Regions from separate parts of the Kluyvera huaxiensis genome, predicted to be linked through region 1. Evidence: predicted binding sites of a transcription regulator. Region 1 holds the regulator's gene; each other region holds the start of a gene.
What was found. Region 1 encodes CRP, which controls carbon source genes, mostly activating them, when cyclic AMP is high. Its sites were predicted from a motif close to ATGTGANNNNNNTCACAT; they were not measured.

Region 1 (7,644 bases):
CCGTCATGGAACGCAGCGGCTTCCACCAGCGCGGGGGTATCTTCAGTACTTGCCCCGGTGTAGAGGTTGCCTTTACGGTCAGCTTTGAAACCGGCAATCAGCGCCACGTTTGGTGAGAGATCGACATACAGACGGGAATAAAGCTCGATGTAGGTGTGGATAGCACCGATTTCCAGCAGGCCATCTTCCAGCAGCTGTGAGATGCGCAGACTTTGCGTACCGGAGAAGGAGAAATCCAGCTTGCGGGCGATGCCTTTTTCAAAGATATCCAGATGCTCACTGCGCCCGACGCTTGGCATAATCATATGCAAATCATGCACGATCTGCGGGTTAACCTCAGCCAGCATGCGGGACAGGAAATCTGCCTGCTTTTGGTTATTGCCTTCTAATACCACGCGATCACCCGGCGCGATCAGTTTTTCCAGCATGGCGGTCAGGTCTGCGGTCGGCAGGACCTTGCCCTGCACCGGAATGGAAGCCAGACGCCGCTGTTTTTCAGTGCGACGTGTGTTCCAGACGCGTGCTGGTGTTTGCCCAGATAACATTATTAACCTCCTGATTCAGCTAATCATTTTGATTGCTTAACACTGGAAAGAGTGTGCACCCTGGTGAGAAAGTCATCAATTAAGCGTAGGCACCAATCATTAGCCTGAGAGTAATAATTGAAGTAACAATTTGTGATTAGGATCAGATTCAGCAGGGGCAAAAAAGGCTACTGATGCCTCATTTTCATAAACACAATGGCAAAGTGGCGGTATAGTAGGCGCCAGATTTTAAGTAAACATCGCCGAGTTATGACTGAAACAACCCACCACGACCTCAATATCGACACCTCAAGCAGCGCGGACTTTGTGCCGATGCGCGGCGTCAGCAATCGTCATCTCCAGACGATGTTGCCACGGCTTATCCGCCGCAAGCTGCAGTTCACGCCATGCTGGCAGCGCCTTGAACTGCCCGATGGCGATTTTGTCGATTTAGCGTGGAGCGAAGATCCCGAGGCCGCGCGGCATAAACCGCGGCTGGTGGTGTTTCATGGTCTGGAAGGCAGCCTGCATAGCCCTTACGCCCACGGCCTGATTAATGCCGCAAAACAGCAGGGTTGGCTGGGCGTGGTGATGCATTTTCGTGGCTGCAGCGGCGAACCTAACCGCCTGAACCGTATTTACCATTCCGGTGAAACGGAAGACGGTAGCTGGTTCTTACGCTGGCTGGCGCGTGAGTTTGGCCCCGCGCCAACCGCCGCAGTCGGTTATTCACTCGGCGGTAATATGCTGGCCTGCCTGCTAGCAAAAGAAGGTGATGAGGTCCCGATTGATGCGGCGGTGATCGTCTCCGCGCCGTTTATGCTCGAAGCCTGTAGCTACCATATGGATAAAGGCTTCTCGCGCGTCTATCAGCGCTATTTGCTGAACCTGCTCAAAGGCAATGCGGCACGTAAACTCAAAGCCTACCCTGGCTCGCTGCCGGTTGACTTGCGCCAGTTGAAGAGCATGCGTCGCATCCGTGAATTTGATGATTCGATCACCTCGAAGATCCACGGTTTCGCCGATGCTATCGACTATTACCGCCAGTGCAGCGCGATGCCGACGTTAAGCAAAATCACCAAGCCGACGCTTATCATCCATTCCAAAGACGATCCGTTTATGGATCACCACTCTATTCCCGCCCAGGAAGAGCTGCCGGATAACGTGGAGTACCAGTTAACCGAGCATGGCGGCCACGTCGGATTTATCGGCGGCACCCTTCGCCACCCGGAAATGTGGCTGGAGAAACGCATCCCCGCCTGGCTAATGGCCTGGCTTGGGACGAAAGCATGATGATTCCCTGGCAGGACCTCGACCCGGAAACGCTGGATAGATTGATTGAAAGCTTTGTCTTGCGCGAAGGCACTGATTATGGTGAATATGAGCGTTCACTTGCGCAAAAGGTCGCCGACGTAAAACACCAGCTACAAACAGGCGAAGCGGTGCTGGTGTGGTCTGAACTTCACGAGACCGTCAACATCATGCCCCGTAACCAATTTCGCGGTTAACTATACTTATCGGAAGCACGCCCCGCTTCCGATAGCCTGTTCAGGGAGTTATTCGCATGTCTGCCAAACATCCAGTTATCGCCGTCACCGGCTCCAGCGGAGCGGGAACCACCACCACCAGCCTGGCATTTCGTAAAATCTTCGCTCAACTCAATCTGCGAGCTGCAGAAGTTGAAGGGGATAGCTTCCACCGTTATACCCGTCCTGAAATGGATATGGCGATTCGTAAAGCCCGCGATCTGGGCCGCCATATCAGCTACTTCGGCCCGGACGCCAATGATTTCGGCCTGCTGGAACAAACCTTTCGCGACTACGGCGTGAACGGTAAGGGGCAATCACGCAAATACCTACACACTTACGATGAAGCGGTACCGTGGAATCAGGTGCCGGGGACATTTACCCCGTGGCAGCCGCTGCCGGAACCGACCGATGTGCTGTTTTATGAAGGGCTGCACGGCGGCGTCGTCACGCCGCAGCACGACGTCGCGCGCCATGTCGATCTGCTGGTGGGCGTAGTGCCTATCGTTAACCTAGAGTGGATCCAGAAAATGATCCGTGACACCAGCGAGCGCGGCCATTCCCGCGAGGCGGTGATGGACTCCGTCGTGCGCTCAATGGAAGATTACATCAACTTCATTACGCCGCAGTTTTCTCGCACCCATATCAACTTCCAGCGCGTACCCACGGTAGACACCTCAAACCCGTTCGCCGCGAAAAGTATTCCGTCGCTTGATGAGAGTTTTGTGGTGATTCATTTCCGCAATCTGGAAGGGATCGATTACCCATGGCTATTAGCCATGCTGCAGGGGTCATTCATCTCACATATGAACACGCTGGTGGTGCCCGGCGGGAAGATGGTGCTGGCGATGGAACTCATCATGACGCCGCTGGTGCAGCGTCTGATGGAAGGTCGAAATTAACGTCGAGGGGATTACCCCTCGATAACTTCGTAAGAGTGGGTGATATTGACCGCTTTCTCCAGCATCAGCGCCACGGAGCAGTACTTCTCGGCAGAGAGATCGACCGCACGCGATACCGCCGCGTCTTTGAGCTCTTTGCCAGTCACGATGAAGTGCAGATTGATATGGGTAAACAGGCGCGGAGCCTCTTCACGGCGTTCGGAAGTCAGCTTCACTTCACAGTCGGTCACGTTGTAGCGACCTTTTTGCAAAATAGAAACCACGTCAATGGCGCTACAGCCACCCGCGGCCATCAGCACCACTTCCATAGGGCTTGGCGCTTTATCACCAGAATTGCCGTCCATCAGAATTTGGTGTCCTGAAGCAGACTCACCGAGGAAGGTTAACCCCTCAACCCATTTCACACGTGCTTGCATAATTTTTAACTCCCAGGTTGCAATTTTCTTCTCAGATTACGCGCACATAACAATTCTCGCAACGGAAGGCGATCCCCGTCATGCTGAAGCGAGACACCAGGAGACACGCGGCTAAAGCTATGCTAAAACAGTCGGGATGCTACGGTAATACATAAACGTACTGCATGTATGCAGAGGACATCACATTACAGGCTGCGGCGCTATTCGACAGCCGACTTCCCAGGTAACGGGAAGGATACTATTGCAACCAGTGGCTGCAAGGTTTTGCCGCTGGGAAGAGCTTATAACAGAGGATAACCGCGCATGGTGCTTGGCAAACCGCAAACAGACCCGACTCTCGAATGGTTCTTGTCTCATTGCCATATTCATAAGTACCCATCGAAGAGCACGCTGATTCACCAGGGTGAAAAGGCAGAGACGCTGTATTACATCGTAAAAGGCTCAGTGGCTGTACTCATCAAGGATGAAGAAGGCAAAGAGATGATCCTCTCTTACCTCAACCAGGGCGATTTCATCGGTGAGTTAGGCCTGTTTGAAGAAGGCCAGGAACGCAGCGCATGGGTAAGAGCAAAAACCGCTTGTGAAGTTGCTGAAATCTCTTATAAAAAATTCCGTCAGCTGATTCAGGTTAACCCAGACATCCTGATGCGCCTGTCTTCGCAAATGGCACGTCGTCTGCAGATTACTTCTGAAAAAGTGGGTAACCTGGCATTCCTGGATGTGACCGGGCGTATCGCTCAGACTCTGCTGAATCTGGCCAAACAGCCTGACGCCATGACCCACCCAGACGGTATGCAGATCAAGATTACCCGTCAGGAAATCGGTCAGATCGTCGGTTGTTCCCGCGAAACCGTGGGCCGTATTCTGAAAATGCTGGAAGATCAAAACCTGATCTCCGCACACGGCAAGACCATTGTCGTTTACGGTACCCGCTGATCCCGCTAAAACGGCATATTGTCTAAACAATATGCCGTTTTTACTTATCCCCTTATGTGGCGCAGGCTGATTTACCATCCGGAAGTCAACTATGCACTGCGGCAAACGCTGGTGTTATGTTTGCCGGTTGCCATCGGCCTGATTCTCGGCCACCTTCAGCAAGGCCTCCTGTTTTCACTGGTTCCCGCCTGCTGCAATATCGCCGGTCTTGATACACCGCATAAACGTTTTTTTAAACGTCTGACTATCGGTGGCTGCCTGTTTGCCGGATGCAGTCTTGCCGTACAGTTGCTGTTGGAGCATGAAATCCCGCTGCCGTTAATACTGACCGGGCTTGCGCTGATTCTCGGCGTGACGGCGGAGATCAGCGCGCTGCACGGGCGTCTGCTGCCGGCATCGCTTATTGCCTCTATTTTCACCCTCAGCCTCGCCGGCAATATGCCTATCTGGCAGCCGTTGCTGCTCTACGCTCTGGGTACACTGTGGTTCGGTTTATTCAACTGGTGGTGGTTCTGGATGTGGCGGGAACAGCCGCTGCGCGAATCGCTAAGTCTGCTCTATCGTCAACTTGCCGACTATTGTGAAGCAAAGTACAGCCTGTTGACCCAGCATACCGATCCCAGCACCGCGCTGCCCCCGCTGTTAAACCGTCAGCAGAAGGTGGTGGATTTAATCTCCCAGTGCTACCAGCAGCTGCATATGCTGGCGGCCAATCAGCACAACGATTACAAGCGTCTGCTGCGGGCGTTTCAGGTTGGGCTGGATTTACAAGAGCACATTTCCGTTAGCCTGCATCAACCGGAAGAGGTGCAAAAACTGGTTGAACGTAGCCACGCCGAAGCCGTGATCCGCTGGAACGCCCAGACCGTCGCCGCCCGCCTGCGCGTACTGGCAGACGATATTCTCTACCATCGCTACCCCAGCCGCTTCACGATGGAAAAGCAGATTGGCGCGCTGGAAAAAATTGCCCACCAGCACCCGGATAACCCCGTTGGCCAATTCTGCGCCTGGCACTTTAGCCGCATCGCCAAAGTGCTGCGCGCGCAGCGCCCGCTGTATCCACGCAATCTGATGGCTGACAAAGAGCGCCGACTGCCATTTTTCCCGGCGCTGAAAAGCTATCTGTCGCTGAAATCCCCGGCGCTGCGTAACGCCGCGCGGCTAAGCGTGATGCTGAGTATTGCCAGCCTGATGGGCACAGCCCTGCATTTACCCAAGCCGTACTGGATCCTGATGACGGTACTGCTGGTGACGCAAAACGGCTATGGGGCAACTCGGGTACGTATCTTCCACCGAGCGGCGGGAACCCTGGCAGGCCTGGTGATCGCCGCCTTCGCCCTGCACTTCCATACGCCGCAGGGGCTGGCACTCTCCGGGATGCTGCTTATCACGCTTGGCAGCTATCTGATTATTCGCCGCAACTACGGCTGGGCGACGGTCGGGTTCACCGTCACCGCGGTATACACGCTGCAAATACTAACGCTCAACGGCGAGCAATTTATCGTTGCCCGCTTTATCGACACCATCATCGGCTGCCTGATTGCCTTCGGCGGCATGCTCTGGCTGTGGCCCCAGTGGCAAAGCGGCCAGCTACGGCAGAACGCTCAGGCCGCGCTGGAGGCCGATCAGGAAGCTATCCGCCTGATTTTAAGCCCCGATCCGCAGGCACCTAAACTGGCGTATCTGCGTATGCGCGTAAACCAGGCGCATAACACGCTGTTTAACACCCTCAATCAGGCGATGCAGGAACCGGGCTTTAACTCGCGCTATCTGGAAGATATGAAGCTGTGGGTCACCCACAGTCAGTTTATCGTCGAACATATCAACGCCATGACCACGCTGGCGCGCGAGCATGAGATGCTGACGCCTAATCTGGCGCAACAGTATCTGGAGTCGAGTGAAATTGCGCTCCAGCGCTGTCAGCAGCGTCTGGAATACGATGAAGCGGGAAGCAGCGGTGAGGTCAACATTATGGAGTCGCCGGATGCACTGTCCCATGGGCCATTGAGCACCATGGAACAGCATCTCCAGCGTATTCTGGGGCATCTGAACACCATGCACACCATCTCTTCGGTGGCCTGGCGACAGAGACCACGGCAAGGCGGCTGGTTAAAACGACGGACTAGCTAACGATCTTCGCCACGGCCTGGGCGAAACGCTGCATACCTTCGTCAATATCCACCTCTTCCACCACCAGCGACGGTGCAAAACGCATCACATCTGGGCCTGCATTCAGCACCATCACGCCAACGTCTGCCGCCGCGTAGAGGAAATCACGCGCCCGGCCTTTGTACTTCGCATTCAGCTCAGCGCCAATCAGCAAGCCCATACCGCGTACATCGCTGAAGACGTCGTACTTCGCGTTAATCTGCTGCAGGTGCTGCACGAAGCGTTCGCGTTTCGCGTTCACACCGTTCAGCACTTCCGGAGTGTTGATGATATCGAATGCCGCACCGGCCACCGCACAGGCCAGCGGGTTACCGCCATAGGTTGAACCGTGGGAACCGACGTGGAATGCGCTGGCGATATCCTCGGTCGTTAGCATCGCGCTCACCGGGAAACCGCCGCCCAGCGCTTTGGCGCTGGTCAGAATGTCCGGCGTCACGCCATAGTGCATATAGGCAAACAGTGAACCGGTACGGCCCATCCCACTCTGCACTTCATCAAATACCAGCAGCGCCTGATGTTTATCACACAGCGCACGCAGGCCCTGGAGGAATTCCGGCGTTGCCGCCAGCACGCCGCCTTCGCCCTGAATCGGCTCCACCACGATGGCGCAGGTGTGATCGTCCATCACCGCTTCGACCGCATGCAGATCGTTAAACGGGACGTGGATAATATCAGCCGGTTTTGGGCCAAAACCGTCGGAATATTTCGGCTGACCGCCCACGGAGACGGTAAACAACGAACGCCCGTGGAAAGCATTGTGGAAGGCAATAATCTTGGTTTTGTAAGGGCTATGACGGGTTGAAGCGTAGTAACGTGCCAGCTTGAAAGCGGTTTCGTTTGCTTCGGTGCCCGAGTTCATAAACACCACGCGCTCAGCGAAGGTAGCATCCACCAGCTTTTGGCCCAGGCGTAGCGCAGGCTCGTTGGTAAACACGTTGCTGGTATGCCACAGCATTTCACCCTGGCTTTTCAACGCCTCAACCAGCGCTGGGTGGCAGTGGCCCAGCGCCGTCACCGCAATACCACCCGCAAAATCGACGTACTCTTTGCCTTGCTGATCCCACACGCGGCTGCCTTTGCCCTTCACCGGAATAAATTCCGCCGGTGCATAGATTGGCAAAATGACCTGATCGAAGGTCGCGCGGGTAATTGCAGGTTGTTTGGTTACCAT
Region 2 (7,644 bases), on a different contig from region 1:
AGATGTCAGACAGGTGAACCAGGCCGTCGATGCCGCCGTCCAGGCCGATGAAGATACCGAAGTCAGTGATAGACTTGATTTTACCTTCAACGCGGTCGCCCTTGTTGTGGGTTTCTGCGAACTGCTGCCATGGGTTGTTTTTGCACTGCTTCAGACCCAGGGAGATACGACGACGTTCTTCGTCGATATCCAGAACCATAACTTCCACTACATCACCAACGTTAACAACTTTGGATGGGTGGATGTTTTTGTTGGTCCAATCCATTTCGGATACGTGAACCAGGCCTTCAACGCCTTCTTCGATTTCAACGAAGCAGCCGTAGTCGGTCAGGTTGGTCACGCGGCCAGTCAGTTTGGTACCTTCTGGATAACGCTTAGCGATAGCTACCCATGGATCTTCGCCCAGCTGTTTCAGGCCCAGAGATACACGAGTACGCTCGCGGTCGAACTTCAGCACTTTAACAGTGATTTCGTCGCCAACGTTTACGATTTCGCTTGGATGCTTAACGCGTTTCCATGCCATATCAGTGATGTGCAGCAGGCCGTCAACGCCGCCCAGATCAACGAATGCACCGTAGTCAGTGAGGTTCTTAACGATACCTTTAACTTCCATGCCTTCCTGCAGGTTTTCCAGCAGCTGATCGCGCTCTGCGCTGTTTTCGGATTCGATCACGGCACGACGAGAAACAACAACGTTGTTACGTTTCTGGTCCAGCTTGATTACTTTGAATTCAAGCTCTTTGCCTTCCAGGTGCAGCGTATCGCGCACTGGACGAACGTCTACCAGGGAACCTGGCAGGAACGCACGAATACCGTTCAGCTCAACAGTGAAGCCACCTTTAACTTTGCCGTTGATAACACCAACAACAGTTTCAGCGTCTTCGTATGCTTTTTCCAGCGTGATCCAAGCTTCGTGACGCTTAGCTTTTTCACGGGACAGCAGGGTTTCGCCGAAGCCGTCTTCTACTGCGTCCAGCGCAACGTCAACTTCGTCACCGACCTGGATTTCCAGCTCGCCGGCTGCGTTTTTGAACTGCTCTGCAGGGATTGCAGATTCAGATTTCAGGCCCGCATCAACCAGAACGATGTCTTTGTCGATAGCAACAACAACACCACGAACGATGGAACCCGGACGGGTTTCGATTGTTTTTAAAGATTCTTCAAATAGTTGAGCAAAAGATTCAGTCATGTTTAATCTTCGAAGTTAGATTTAACGTCCACCTGACACCTTGTCGGATGGGGTTGTTTCACATACCCGCTGTCAATCCATTGCAACGGGGGTACTACAAATTCTGTCGCGTTTTACGCGAGTGCCAGTTTCTGGCGCGCATAGTCTAACGCTTTTTCAATTACTTGCTCAATGCTTAAGGTGGTGGAATCCAACACTAAAGCATCGGCGGCAGGAACCAGTGGCGCAACAGCACGATTACGATCGCGGTCGTCACGTTCCTTTATCTCTGCCAAAAGGCGCTCAAAGTTAACACTAAAGCCCTTTTCCTGCAACTGTAGCATGCGGCGGTTAGCACGTTCTTCCGATGAAGCATCAAGGAAGATTTTTACCGGAGCATCAGGGAAGACCACTGTACCCATATCGCGACCATCGGCAATCAGGCCCGGTTCGTCGCGGAATCCACGCTGGCGGCGCAGCAGCGCTTCGCGAACGCGGGGGAATGCGGCAACCTGCGAAGCCGCGTTGGCAACTTCCTGGGTGCGGATTTCACCGCTGACGTCTTCACCCTCAAGGATAACTTCCAGCTTCCCGTCGGTCGAAACAAAGCGAACGTCCAGGTGAACTGCCAGTGGAACCAGCGCATCTTCCGACGTCACGTCGACATGATGATGCAACGCAGCTAAAGCCAGCACGCGATAAATCGCGCCTGAGTCCAGTAAGTGCCATTGCAATGCTTCTGCCATGGCTTTGCACAGAGTGCCTTTACCCGCGCCACTTGGGCCATCAATGGTAATTACCGGGGCAATTGCCGTCATCTCTATCTCCTTAATAAAAGGCATATTCAACGTAAACGCCGCGCATTATACGCATCTCTGCGCTCGACGGTTACTTTTGTCTGCGAATTCCAGAATTAGCCCCAGGAAGTACAAGAGAATAGATAAGTATAGTGGGCTGGCAAGATGCCAGCCCGGAAAGTGCGTTTTTTTACGGGTAGAGCAACGATCAAGCCAGGGTACTAATGCGCGCCAACTGTTCGAAATAGTCCGGGAAGGTTTTCGCCGTACATTTCGGGTCGAGAATAGTCACGGGCGTGTCGGACAGCGCCACCAGTGAGAAACACATCGCCATACGGTGATCGTTATAGGTGCCGATTTCAGCAAAATTCAGCGACGCTGGTGGTGTAACGCGAATGTAGTCTTCGCCCTCTTCTACCTCAGCACCCACTTTGCGCAGTTCAGTCGCCATGGCAAACAGACGGTCAGTTTCTTTAACGCGCCAGTTGTAGATATTGCGCAGCGTGGTGGTGCCTTTAGCAAACAGTGCCGCAGTGGCAATGGTCATGGCCGCATCAGGGATATGGTTCATGTCCATGTCGATAGCGTTGAGCTCGCCGTGAGTACAGGCAATAAAATCATCGCCCCAGGTCACGGTAGCACCCATTTTTTCCAGCACATCGGCAAAACGGATATCGCCCTGAACGCTGTGACGACCAATACCGGTCACTTTCACGGTGCCGCCTTTAATCGCGCCAGCAGCAAGGAAATAGGAGGCAGAAGACGCATCCCCTTCCACCAGGTATTGACCTGGAGAGACATACTGTTGGTTACCACGCACAATAAAGCGCTGGTAGTTCTGGTTATCCACTTCCACACCGAAGGTTTTCATCAGGTGCAGAGTGATATCGATATAGGGTTTAGATACCAGATCGCCTTTAATGCTTATCGTGGTGTCCTGTGGAGCCAGCGGCGCGGTCATCAACAGCGCGGTGAGGAATTGGCTGGATACGCTGCCGTCAACCTCAACGTTACCTCCGGTGAAACCACCTTTCAGGCGCAGCGGCGGGTAGTTTTCCTGCTCCAGATAGTCAATCTGGGCCCCGCCCTGACGCAGCGCATCAACCAGATGACCAATTGGGCGCTCTTTCATACGCGGCTCGCCGGTCAGTACGATGTTATTCGTGCCCAAACATAAAGCGGCGGCCAGCGGACGCATCGCCGTACCCGCATTGCCGAGGAACAGCTCCAGCTCGTTTGAGGACTGCAGCATGCCCGCATTGCCGGTCACTTCACAGCGGGTGCGGTCAGCAGACAGGGTATAGTGAATTCCCAGAGCCTTAAGCGCGTTCAGCATATGGCGAACATCATCACTGTCCAGCAGATTGGTCAGCACGGTCGTGCCATGCGCCAATGCCGCCAGCAGCAGTGCGCGGTTCGACACGCTTTTAGAACCGGGCAGATTAATGGTGCCGTCGACACGCGCAATAGGTTGTAACGTCAGGGATTCCATGAAACTCAACTCTCTAAAACAGAAGTAAAAACCCCACGGCGTAACCGTGGGGATGAATAGATAAAACCAGATTAACCGTGACGGCGTTCGAAGTCTTGCATGAAGTTCGTCAGCGCCTGTACGCCTGCCAGCGGCATCGCGTTATAGATAGAAGCACGCATTCCGCCTACCACGCGGTGGCCTTTCAGCGAATGCAGACCGGCCGCAAATGACTCTTCGAGGAACAGTTTATCCAGCGCGCTATCGGCCAGCTGGAATGGAACGTTCATGCGGGAGCGGTTAGCGTTGGCTACATCGTTGCGGTAGAAATCGCTGCCATCAATGGTGCTATACAGAAGATCGGCCTTCTGCTGATTGATACGATCCATTGCCTCGACGCCGCCCTGCTCTTTGAGCCATTTGAACACCAGCCCTGAAAGATACCAGGCAAAGGTCGGCGGCGTGTTGAACATGGAATCGTTGTCATTAAGCACGGTGTAGTCGAGGATTGATGGGCAGGCAACGTGGGCTTTACCCAGCAGGTCTTCACGTACAATCACCAGCGTTAAACCGGCAGGGCCGATATTTTTCTGCGCGCCAGCGTAGATAACGCCGTAGCGGCTCACGTCAATCGAGCGAGACAGGATAGTGGAGGAGAAATCGGCGGCAACAACCACGTCTTTGCCAAAGTCCGGCGTCTCTTCAATGGCGATACCATCGATAGTTTCATTTGGACAGAAGTGCAGATAGGCCGCGTTATCGCTGAGCTGCCAGTCACGCATCGGTTTCACCGCGCGCTTGCCGTCTACGGTGACTTTCGCATCGATAACGTTCGGGGTGCAGTATTTTTTTGCTTCTTTGACCGCGCTGGCAGCCCAATAGCCGGCATCAACGTAGTCTGCGGTAGTTTTATCACCCAGGATATTCAGCGGAACGCCAGCAAACTGACCGCGGCCGCCGCCATGGCAGAACAATACTTTGTAGTTGGAAGGGATATTAAGCAGGTCGCGGAAATCTTTTTCTGCTTCCTCTGCCACCTGGATAAACTCTTTACCACGGTGGCTGACTTCCATTACCGACGTACCTAACCCGTTCCAGTCGCAAAGTTCTTGCTGCGCCAGTTTAAGAACATCTGCCGGTAACATCGCCGGACCTGAACTGAAATTAAAAACCTGAGCCATTTTCCCTCACCACGCTAAAAGCCATAAGTAATAACTGTGGATATCGGTTTTATCATTCAGTGACACGCGCCGCAATGTCTAAAACTTTCCACCGGCGAATTGTGGCCCTTGTCACACAAAACATTCTGCCGCTCGATTGCGTCAAAACCGACAAAATGGCTGTCAGGCGACGCGTTTCGCCCGGCTAACCTTCGTCCATACCGGATTCGCACAGCGAGGACATAGTTGACGGCAACCCACCTTGAGGCTGGCGACATGACTACATCTCGCACAAGCGAATTCCCCCGACTCTGGCATCACCTTGAACCGCGGCGCAAAGCTCTCCGGCAAAATACACATCCCCGGTTTGACGTCATCATCGCGGTAATAAAACACGCTGATCTGCCCGTTGGTCTCCATGATAGCCAGCCGCACCTGTCCCAGCTGTTCGACGCTGTTCAGACGCAGCTCCATCAGAAACTCCAGCTCGGTCATATTCGCTTTACGGACGTTTTCCCACGCGAGCTGCCCCTCTTCCACAACGACAATGGCCTTACCTTCGAGCAAGTCCTCAAGCTTTTCACTTTTCGACATCAGCCACATAACCAGACGATAAAGCAATGCGAGTGAGACGAAGACCACCAAAACCGGCACCAGAGGCACATCATCATAAAAAGCGACGTCACCCGCAGCCGATCCTAACGTCAGAATTATCAGTACTTCAAAAAGTGACATCTGCCGGACGCCACGCCGTCCGGTAATTTTGAGAAATATAAAGACCAGTAAAAAGGTAAAGAGGGTTCTTAACGCCACTTCGCCTAAAAATTCGGGCGGGAATTTGTCAAACGCCATCCGTTGAAGATCAAACGCTTTCATCTTTTCTATGCCTTAACAATAGGTTATTGCCTATAAGCATAGTCCTACCTTTTATTTTCGCCGGAGATAGCACCTGTCACGCAAAACCCGTATCATTGCGCGCTTTCCGTACGACAAAAGAGATTGCTATGACGCAGACCTATATTCCCGGCAAAGATGCCGCGCTGGAAGATTCCATCGCTCGCTTCCAGCAAAAGCTGCTCGACCTGGGTTTTGATATCGAAGAAGCCTCCTGGTTGAACCCTGTTCCTAACGTCTGGTCGGTGCATATTCGTGATAAGGCATGCTCTTTATGCTTTACCAACGGCAAAGGCGCCACCAAAAAAGCAGCGCTGGCGTCAGCGCTGGGTGAGTACTTTGAACGTCTCTCCACCAACTATTTCTTTGCCGACTTCTGGCTGGGCGAAGAGATCGCCAACGGCCCGTTCGTGCACTATCCGAACGAAAAATGGTTCCCGCTGACCGAAAATGACGACGTGCCGGAAGGCCTGCTCGATGCACGCCTGCGCGCATTCTACGATCCAGACGATCAGCTGACCGCCAGCATGCTGGTCGATCTGCAGTCCGGGAACGACGATCGCGGCGTGTGCGGTCTGCCATTCACTCGTCAGTCAGACGGTGAAACCATTTATATCCCAATGAACATCGTCGCCAACCTGTACGTTTCTAACGGCATGTCTGCGGGCAACACCCGTAACGAAGCTCGCGTTCAGGGGCTGTCGGAAGTGTTCGAGCGTTACGTCAAAAACCGCATCATTGCCGAGAGCATCAGCCTGCCGGAAATTCCATCCGAAGTGCTGGCTCGTTATCCTGGCGTCGTTGAGTCCATCGCTAAACTGGAAGCGGAAGGTTTCCCAATCTTTGCATACGATGGTTCACTGGGCGGTAAATACCCGGTTATTTGCGTTGTACTGTTCAACCCAGCGAACGGTACCTGCTTCGCTTCTTTCGGCGCGCACCCGGACTTCGGCGTTGCGCTGGAGCGTACCGTTACCGAACTGCTTCAGGGCCGTGGTCTGAAAGATCTCGACGTGTTCACCCCGCCAACCTTCGATGATGAAGAAGTGGCCGAACATACCAACCTGGAAACCCACTTCATTGATTCCAGCGGTTCTATCTCCTGGGATCTGTTCAAGCAGGATGCCGACTATCCGTTCGCCGACTGGAGCTTCTCCGGTACCACCGAAGAAGAGTTCGCAACGCTGATGGCTATCTTCAACGAAGAAGATAAAGAAGTGTATATCGCCGACTATGAGCACCTGAGCGTCTACGCCTGCCGCATCATCGTACCGGGTATGTCTGATATCTATCCGGCAGAAGATCTGTGGCTGGCCAATAACAATATGGGTAGCCACCTGCGCGAAACCATTCTATCCCTGCCGGGCAGCGAGTGGGAAAAAGAAGAGTACCTGAACCTGATCGAGCAGATCGATGACGAAGGGCTGGATGACTTCACTCGCGTGCGCGAGCTGCTGGGCCTGGCGACGGGTTCAGATAACGGCTGGTACACCCTGCGTGTTGGTGAACTGAAAGCGATGCTCGCACTGGCGGGTGGCGATCTGGAACAAGCGCTGATCTGGACCGAATGGACGATGGAGTTCAACGCTTCGGTCTTTAGCGCAGAGCGTGCAAATTACTACCGTTGCCTGCAGACGCTGCTGCTGCTGTCTCAGGAAGAAGAACGCGAACCGTTGCAATACCTCAACGCATTCGTGCGTATGTACGGCGCAGACGCTGTAGAAGCAGCCAGCGCCGCGCTCAGCGGCGAAGAGGCGTTCTATGGCCTGCAGCCGGTCGACGGTTCGTTAAAAACCTTCCCGGCGCATCAGTCACTGCTACAGGCTTACGAAAAACTGCAGCGTGCGAAAGCCGCGTTCTGGGCGAAGTAACACGATCCCGCAGAAAAAGTAGGTTTAACATACACTCTACGTTATATTACGGGGCCACTTGTTGGCCCCTTTTTTTATTTCCGCGCTTCGCCCCAGCAGAGTGTGAAAATAAAGTTAAAGATAAGTAAACTCAATTATTAGTAGCTTACTTTTATTGTTAATTTACTTGATCATTACTCCATTTTAATTAACTAGCAAAATGAAGGGTAAAGAAAAAATTCAACTGAATTTGTAAATCTTAAAATTTATTTTTATAATTAAATTCAATAATTTACCCTGCTTT
Region 3 (7,644 bases), on a different contig from region 1:
CTCTCATTCGTGATGGGTGTTGTTGATACCACGCCGATTGCCGAAGCACACTGGTTCGCGCTGCCAACGTTCTACACACCACGTTTTGAATGGTTTGCTATCTTCACCATTCTGCCTGCGGCGCTGGTAGTGATTGCCGAGCACGTCGGCCACCTGGTGGTGACGGCGAATATCGTGAAGAAAGATCTGATTCGTGACCCGGGCCTGCATCGCTCGATGTTTGCTAACGGCCTGTCGACCGTTATCTCCGGCTTCTTCGGCTCTACGCCGAACACCACTTACGGTGAGAACATCGGTGTGATGGCGATTACCCGTGTGTACAGCACCTGGGTTATCGGTGGCGCGGCGATTATCGCGATTCTGCTCTCCTGCGTTGGCAAGCTGGCGGCAGCAATTCAGATAATCCCTCTGCCGGTGATGGGCGGTGTTTCTCTGCTGCTGTACGGGGTAATCGGTGCATCCGGTATTCGCGTACTGATCGAGTCCAAAGTGGATTACAGCAAAGCGCAGAACCTGATCCTGACCTCCGTTATCCTGATTATCGGCGTGAGCGGTGCTAAAGTGCATATCGGTGCCGCTGAGCTCAAAGGCATGGCGCTGGCGACCATCGTCGGGATCTGTTTGAGCCTGGTGTTCAAACTGATTAGCGTACTGCGCCCGGAAGAAGTGGTGCTGGATGCCGAAGATAGCGATCAAACTACCCATTGATCCTAAAGCCGGGCGGGATCGCCGCCCGGTTCTCTCCCCGCTCATTTCTGTGGTAAACTCAGCGGGTTTTTTCGTAAGCCCATGTTGAGGTCTCTCTGAACGCACCGGCACAGCTCTCTTTGCCACTTTATCTTCCCGATGATGAAACTTTTGCGAGTTTCTGGCCGGGCGATAACCCCTCTTTACTTGCTGCCGTGCAAAACGTGCTGCGGCAGGAACATAGCGGATACATCTATATCTGGTCGCGCGAAGGTGCTGGCCGCAGCCATTTGCTGCATGCCGCCTGCGCCGAACTGTCCCAGCGTGGCGATGCGGTAGGCTACGTGCCGCTGGATAAGCGCACCTGGTTTGTGCCGGAAGTTCTCGATGGAATGGAGCAGCTTTCACTGGTTTGTATCGACAACATCGAATGTGTTGCCGGGGATGAACTGTGGGAGATGGCGATCTTCAATCTGTATAACCGCATTCTTGAGTCGGGCAATACGCGTTTACTGATAACCGGCGATCGCCCACCTCGGCAGCTTAATCTGGGCCTGCCGGATCTGGCGTCACGTCTGGACTGGGGGCAGATCTACAAACTTCAGCCGCTCTCAGATGAAGATAAACTACAGGCGTTGCAGCTCCGCGCGCGTCTGCGTGGTTTTGAGATGCCGGAAGACGTTTGCCGCTTCCTGCTTAAACGCCTCGATCGTGAAATGCGTACGCTGTTCTTAACGCTCGATCAACTCGATCACGCCTCGATAACCGCTCAGCGCAAGCTAACGATCCCGTTTGTGAAAGAGATCCTTAAGCTCTAGCCAACAAAAAGGCCTGATAGACGTAGTGCCATCAGGCCTTTTGTCGTAACACGAAACGTTATTCTTCAATCGCCAAATCATTCAGCAGATGCTGCATCAGCAGCGGAATCGGTCTGCCCGACGCCACGCTTTTTCCACCTTCGCGCCACAGCGCCGTGCCGCTGACATCAAGATGTGCCCACGGGATATTGGCCGGGCAGAAGTGATGCAGTAACCATGCTGCAGAAGCACTGATAGCGGCGTTGTTGGTCGGTGTGTTGTACAAATCGGCAATCGCGCTTTCGGTTTGCTTTTTCATGCGCGCATCCAGCGGCAGCGACCAGACTTCATCTCCGCTCTGCTCACCGGCGGCGGTCAGGGCGCTACGCAGCGCGTTGTCCTGCGTCATCAACCCACTCAACTCGTAGCCCAGCGCCTTGACGACTGCACCGGTCAACGTCGCTAAATCGATGATATAACGCGTGTCTTCATGGCGCTGACTTGCCCAGGCGATAGCATCGGAGAGCACCAGTCGACCTTCGGCATCGGTGTTGTTAATCTCTACCGTCATGCCGTTACAAGCGCGAGCCACGCTGCCCGGCTGCATGGCGTCAGGCCCGATGGCATTTTCCGCCAGCGCCAGCACACCCATGACGCGCACCGGCAGCTTCAACTCGGCGATACTCAGCATCAGCCCAAGCACGTTGGCCGCGCCGCACATGTCGTATTTCATGGTGTACATGCCGGCACCTTCTTTCAGCCACAGCCCGCCGGTATCGAAGGTAATGCCTTTACCGACATAGCTGCGTACCGGGCCGCTGCTGGCGCCGTCATAGTGAATCGCCAGCAGGCGAGGAGGGCGGCTGGCACCTTTACCCACCGCATGCAGCAGGCCAAGACCCTGCTCAACGATAGCCCGTTCATCCAGCGCTTCGCAGCGCAGATTTGGGAAGGCGGCGCACAGGCGCTGGGCTTCTTCCACCACAAACTGCGGTGTGCACTGTTCCGACGGGATATCCGCCAGCCGACGCGCGGCAACCATGCCGTTGGCGATGGCCTGCTGCTGGTTGAAGACCCTCTCCATGCGCGATGCATCTGTGCCCGCACAATAGGCGTTGATACGGCGAAGATGCACGCTGCTGCTGGGCAGTTTTTTTAACCCCAGGTCGGTCAATTTGTGCGCCTGATTGAAGAGAAAACGCAGGTTTTTTGCCAGCACCGTGTCATCAATATCGCTACAGTCCAGCAGCACCTCATCGCAGACCGGGGCGGAAAACAGCGGACGCAGATACGTCAGCAGTGAGTCGGTAAGACTGTCCTGCCAGGCGCTGAGCGGAATGAGGGTGATACGAGCGAATGGCCCGCAGCCGAAGCGGGTATCTGCGAGTTTGCCGTGTTCGGCCAGCTCAGTCATTTCCGCAATGAGCGGATTATCCTGCAACAGGTTTTCCTTTAGCAGAGGGCTGCCGGGAAAAGTAATGAGGTGGCCCTGCGCCAGTTCGCTGGAAAGCGTTGTGAATAGACGGTAGTTAATCATCATTTACTCCTCGATGGGCGCGCGGATGCGGTCGGCATAGGCCTGCATCCAGGCATCGTCCACCGGCTGGTAGTGGGTTTTCTCTTTGATGCGTTCGGCGCGGAATACCGTCAGCGGCTGGGTCGCGGTCGCCACCACAAAAGAGAAGGTTTTGATATTGGTGGCTGCACCAAACTCGCCTTTGCGGTTCATACAGACGACGGACAGGTCGCCTGCGCGACCAAAGCGCGACATCAGCTTATCTTCCAGCTCGTATACCACCGAATCGGCCGCCTGCTGCGGGGTCATGCCCTGTTCCATGCGGCGGACGATTTCATAGCTGGTGCAGCCTTTCATTAGGTCTTCACCGACGCCGGTCGCCGTTGCTGCGCCAATTTCGCTGTCGCAGTAGAACCCGGAACCGATGATGGGTGAGTCGCCAATGCGCCCGCGCTTTTTCATAAACAGGCCGCTGGTGGAGGTTGCCACGCTCATCGAACCTTGTTTATCCAGCGCGATGACGCCAACGGTGTCATGACCGTCGTACGGGCTGAGCCCCTTATCCAGCGTCTCGCGGCAGCGTTTACGATAGTGCTGCATTGCTCGCTCGGTGAGCATTTTTTTATCGCTAAACCCCTGGCTTAGCGCCCATTCGCGCGCGCCCTGGCCGACCAGCAGTGAGTTATAACGCTGGCGGCCCAGCGCGTGGGCCACTTTTACCGGGTTGGCGATATCGACCAGATTGCCCACCGCGCCGAAGGCCAGCGTATCGCCGTCCATCCATGCGGCGTCAAGTTCGACTTCGCCATTCTCGGTAGGCAGTCCGCCGTAGCCGACTGATTTGTAGAATGGAAAATCTTCCACGGCGACTACGGCATCCACCACTGAGGTCGTCGCTTTATTCCCGCTAGCCAGCGCCGTGGCTGATTCGCTAACCCCTTCCAGCGCCATACGCCAGGTTGCAATTATTCCCCACATCACTTACTCCTGTTTTGCTAGCGTATTAGATCCCTGAGTTTCACTTATTTCTGCACTGCGGTACTGCTTGTCGAGGATGCGCATAAACGGCAGATACAGCATCGCGCCAATCAGCAGGTTGAGTATTTGCATCACACTGCCGGAAATATGTCCGGTGACGACGAAGCCGCTGATGACTGGCGGCAGCGTCCATGGAATAAACACCCCGGTAGTCACCGCGACCATGCCAATTTTCATTGCTACATACTGAATCGTCACCAGTACCAGCGGCACCAGGTTGAACGGGATCAGCATGATAGGGTTCATGATAACCGGCAGGCCAAACAGCACCGGTTCGTTGATGTTAAAGACCGAGGCCCCGGCACCAAGTCGCGCCACTTCGCGCATACTTTTACTGCGGGCAAAAATCAGCATCGCGATAACCAGCGACAACGTTGCACCGGCACCGCCCATCCAGATCATGTCGAAGAACTGCTCGGTGATGATATGCGGCGGGGTAACACCGGCCTGAATGGCAGCGATGTTATCGGTCTGATTTTCCATCCACAGTGGGCGAATGATGCCGTTGACCATTGAGCCGGAGTTAATGCCCACCGACCACAGAATAGTGATACTGAAGACCGTCATCAGCGCGCCGAAATAGGAGGTGCCGAAGTGGCGAACCGGCGTTGCAACCACGTCATAAATAAACTGGTGGATGGTCTGATAGTGAGTGTTTTCAAAACCGATGCGGATAGCCAGCACCAGAATCATTACCACTAATGCTGGGAGCAGCGCGGCGAATGACTCTTGCACCGCAGGCGGCACGCCTTCTGGCATCTTGATAACCAGCTTTTTGCGCTTCAGCCAGCAGAACAGCTCGGTCCACAGCAGCGAACCAATCATGGCAACAAACAGACCTTTGGTGCCAATCCATTCGACCGGCATCACGGTGATGCCGCCATTTTCGGCGACTTTGATAAACGGCGTCAGTATTAAGAAGCTGACCAGTGCCAGGATGCCGCACGAGAGGCGATCGCTCTCGTAGTGTTCGGCCAGGCGGTAGGCAACGAGGAAGCTGATAAACAGTGACATGGTGGAGAACACCGCGTTAAACGGGATCTCGATGATGGCACTCCAGTTGGCACCAAAGTAGTGAGACATAAACTGCTGATAGGCCTGATTCGGGAACGACGAAATAACCAGCAGAATGGAACCAACGATAATGAAAGGCATGAAGGAGACATATGCGCCGCGAATGGCACCGAGATGACGCTGCTGCGCGGTGTTCGCGGCAATCGGCATCAATTTCTCTTCTAAAAATCCCAGAACATTGTTCATTGTGAACTCCGTATAAGATTAACGGACATTGTGTGTGTTATGTAATAGAAAACGACGAAGGGATTATTGAAGAAAACCGAAAGTGGAAAGGTGAAACGGGTCACATCGTATCGACTTAATATATGTAAATCTCATATGATTAGTCACGAAAAACGAAAGGGTTTTTATGGAAATTAAGCTGCACGCCAACGCCACGACGACGCCTAGAGTCAGGAAGTATCTGCAGGAGTCGGATAAAAGCGACCGTGAACTGGCGCGTGAGCTGGGGATTTCGGTAACGACGGTACGCCGCTGGCGAAATCGGGAGCAGACGGCGGATCGGAGTACCACTCCCGTTGTTGTACACAAAGCGATGAGACAAGAGCAGATTGTATTGATTAACGCTTTACGGGAAATACTCCGGGCTCCGCTGGACGATCTGCTGTTTATGGTGGTGGAGGGGCTTGAGATCCCGCTGTCCCGCGCAACGTTAAATCGCTATCTGAAGCCTTCGTATCAGCGGGGGACCGGTGAGGTGCTGTGCGGCAAAAAAGCGCTAAAGGCGGGAGCCAAAGCGCAGTCGTTGACGCTGCACTACCGTTTTTTATCGCTGCACATGGATGACGATGGCGACCACCATTTACTGTGGGCGCAGGAGCCGGTTAGCGGTTGGTGCTATGCGCGAATCTATTCCGGTATGTCTTCTTCCCTGGTGGTGAATTGGCTGGATGAGATATTGGCGCAGTTCCCGGGTGATATCCAATCTGTTGAGATACAAACCGACGAGTGGTTGAACGAGGGGCTGGTGAATGCGCTCAGTCATCGGTTGAGCGAGCGGGGAATTTCCGGGCGCACGACGCAGGCGGTAAATAAGCGATTAGCGGTTCAGGTGACGCTGCCGCTGGCAGAAATTATTCCCGCCGCGCGGATCTGCACGCCGGATGAACTGGTCGCCAGGCTGTGTTCGATTTTTAATCGCGGAAAGGAACAGAAAAAACTGGGGAATATGACGCCGCAGGCCTTTTTGGAAGCGCTGCGGCCTTAATGGAAACTAGCGAACAATTTCCAGTACTTGTTCCGGTGGGCGACCAATTCGCGCCTGACCGTTGCTAACGACAATTGGGCGCTCAATCAGCTTGGGATTGTCGATCATCGCCTGGATTAATGCCTCTTCACTAAGCTGGCTGTCGCTAAGATTAAGCGCCTTATAAAGATCTTCTTTCTGGCGCATCAGCTCGCGAGCGCTGGTCATGCCCAGCATTTTTAGCAGCTTGCGCAGCGCGGCGGCATCCGGCGGTGTCTCCAGATAGAGCACCACGCTTGGCTCGATGCCGTTGTCCTTCAACAGGCTTAAGGTCTCGCGGCTTTTTGAGCAGCGCGGGTTATGGTAGATGGTGACCGAATCCGTCATAGTCTCTCCTGTTACATTTTCTGATAAGGGCGGAAGCGCTCTTGCAACTGGCGCAGCTGGTCAATGCGGGCATCGTAGCGCGCCTGCTCCAGGCTGCGTAGCTTAACCTGCGCGCTGGCAGCGCTAAGCAGCGAAATGGCCTGATCGAGCCTTCCAACCAGCGCCATATTTTCGGCGCGAGCGGCTAATTCCTGGTCGCGATTACCCAGCTTGTTTTCCACCTGGGCTAGCAGATCCCAGCCGTTGGTATCTTCTTTATAGTTAAAGGTGTAGCGGTTCAGTATGGTCGCAGCTTCCCCTGGCTGACCGGCTTCGAGCAGGGCGTTGGCGAGGTTTAATTGCAATACCGGGTTGGTACGTAGCTCGCGGGCATTCTTCAAGCGGTTGACGGCTTCCGTCGCTTTGTTCTGGCCGAGGTCGATATCGGTGGCGAGATCCAGATACCAGGCGTTTTGCGGCTCGGCGCTGAGCAGCGGCTGTAGCTGTTTGCTGGCTTCCGCGTAGTTTTTGGCTTCCATTGCCAGCAGTGCCCGTCCGTACTGGGCGGCATGCTGCTCGCGAATATTGCCTTTCGACCAACTGTCGAGAAGGTCGGTGCCGAGCTGATTTTTGCCGGAATTATACATGCCGAGCGTACGTGCTTTGGCGAAGTAGAAATCGGCAGAGGACTGCACCACCACCGGACGCATCTGGTTGGCGCGGTTACGCGCATCCGACAGACGACTCTCTGGCAGGGGGTGGGTTAACAGCATTTCCGGCGGACGCGAAGAGTAGCGAGATTGGTCGAGCAGCTTTTCCATAAAGGCTGGCATGGCCTGCGGGTCAAAGCCCGAACGCTGCAATACCTGAATACCAATGCGGTCGGCCTCTTCTTCGTTCTGACGGGTGAAGCTGATGATGCCCTGTTGGGTACCTGCAAGCGTACCGCTCAGCGCTGCCATACCGGCCTGCGGGCT

Region 2: a site for CRP is predicted at 4,717-4,734, ahead of serC (3-phosphoserine/phosphohydroxythreonine transaminase). Genes of this name have one in related genera too.
Region 3: a site for CRP is predicted at 5,387-5,404, ahead of ABOC97_RS02685 (PTS sugar transporter subunit IIC). Genes of this name have one in related genera too.

The regions. Positions count from the first base shown of each region.
Region 1 is NZ_JBEFLV010000023.1:47,052-54,695, reverse strand. It holds gene mdcA (malonate decarboxylase subunit alpha) at 1-545, opposite strand, end outside; gene ABOC97_RS19995 (hydrolase) at 795-1,817, shown strand; gene ABOC97_RS19990 (YheU family protein) at 1,814-2,032, shown strand; gene ABOC97_RS19985 (phosphoribulokinase) at 2,089-2,952, shown strand; gene ABOC97_RS19980 (OsmC family protein) at 2,964-3,368, opposite strand; gene crp (cAMP-activated global transcriptional regulator CRP) at 3,672-4,304, shown strand; gene ABOC97_RS19970 (YccS/YhfK family putative transporter) at 4,359-6,434, shown strand; gene argD (bifunctional acetylornithine/succinyldiaminopimelate transaminase) at 6,427-7,644, opposite strand.
Region 2 is NZ_JBEFLV010000003.1:304,010-311,653, reverse strand. It holds gene rpsA (30S ribosomal protein S1) at 1-1,189, opposite strand, end outside; gene cmk ((d)CMP kinase) at 1,303-1,986, opposite strand; gene aroA (3-phosphoshikimate 1-carboxyvinyltransferase) at 2,174-3,457, opposite strand; gene serC (3-phosphoserine/phosphohydroxythreonine transaminase) at 3,529-4,617, opposite strand; gene ABOC97_RS05365 (DUF421 domain-containing protein) at 4,780-5,472, opposite strand; gene ycaO (30S ribosomal protein S12 methylthiotransferase accessory factor YcaO) at 5,601-7,361, shown strand.
Region 3 is NZ_JBEFLV010000002.1:114,483-122,126, forward strand. It holds gene uraA (uracil permease) at 1-708, shown strand, start outside; gene ABOC97_RS02670 (DnaA inactivator Hda) at 804-1,505, shown strand; gene ABOC97_RS02675 (leucyl aminopeptidase family protein) at 1,564-3,021, opposite strand; gene ABOC97_RS02680 (N(4)-(beta-N-acetylglucosaminyl)-L-asparaginase) at 3,025-3,978, opposite strand; gene ABOC97_RS02685 (PTS sugar transporter subunit IIC) at 3,982-5,298, opposite strand; gene ABOC97_RS02690 (helix-turn-helix domain-containing protein) at 5,465-6,322, shown strand; gene arsC (arsenate reductase (glutaredoxin)) at 6,329-6,688, opposite strand; gene bepA (beta-barrel assembly-enhancing protease) at 6,700-7,644, opposite strand, start outside.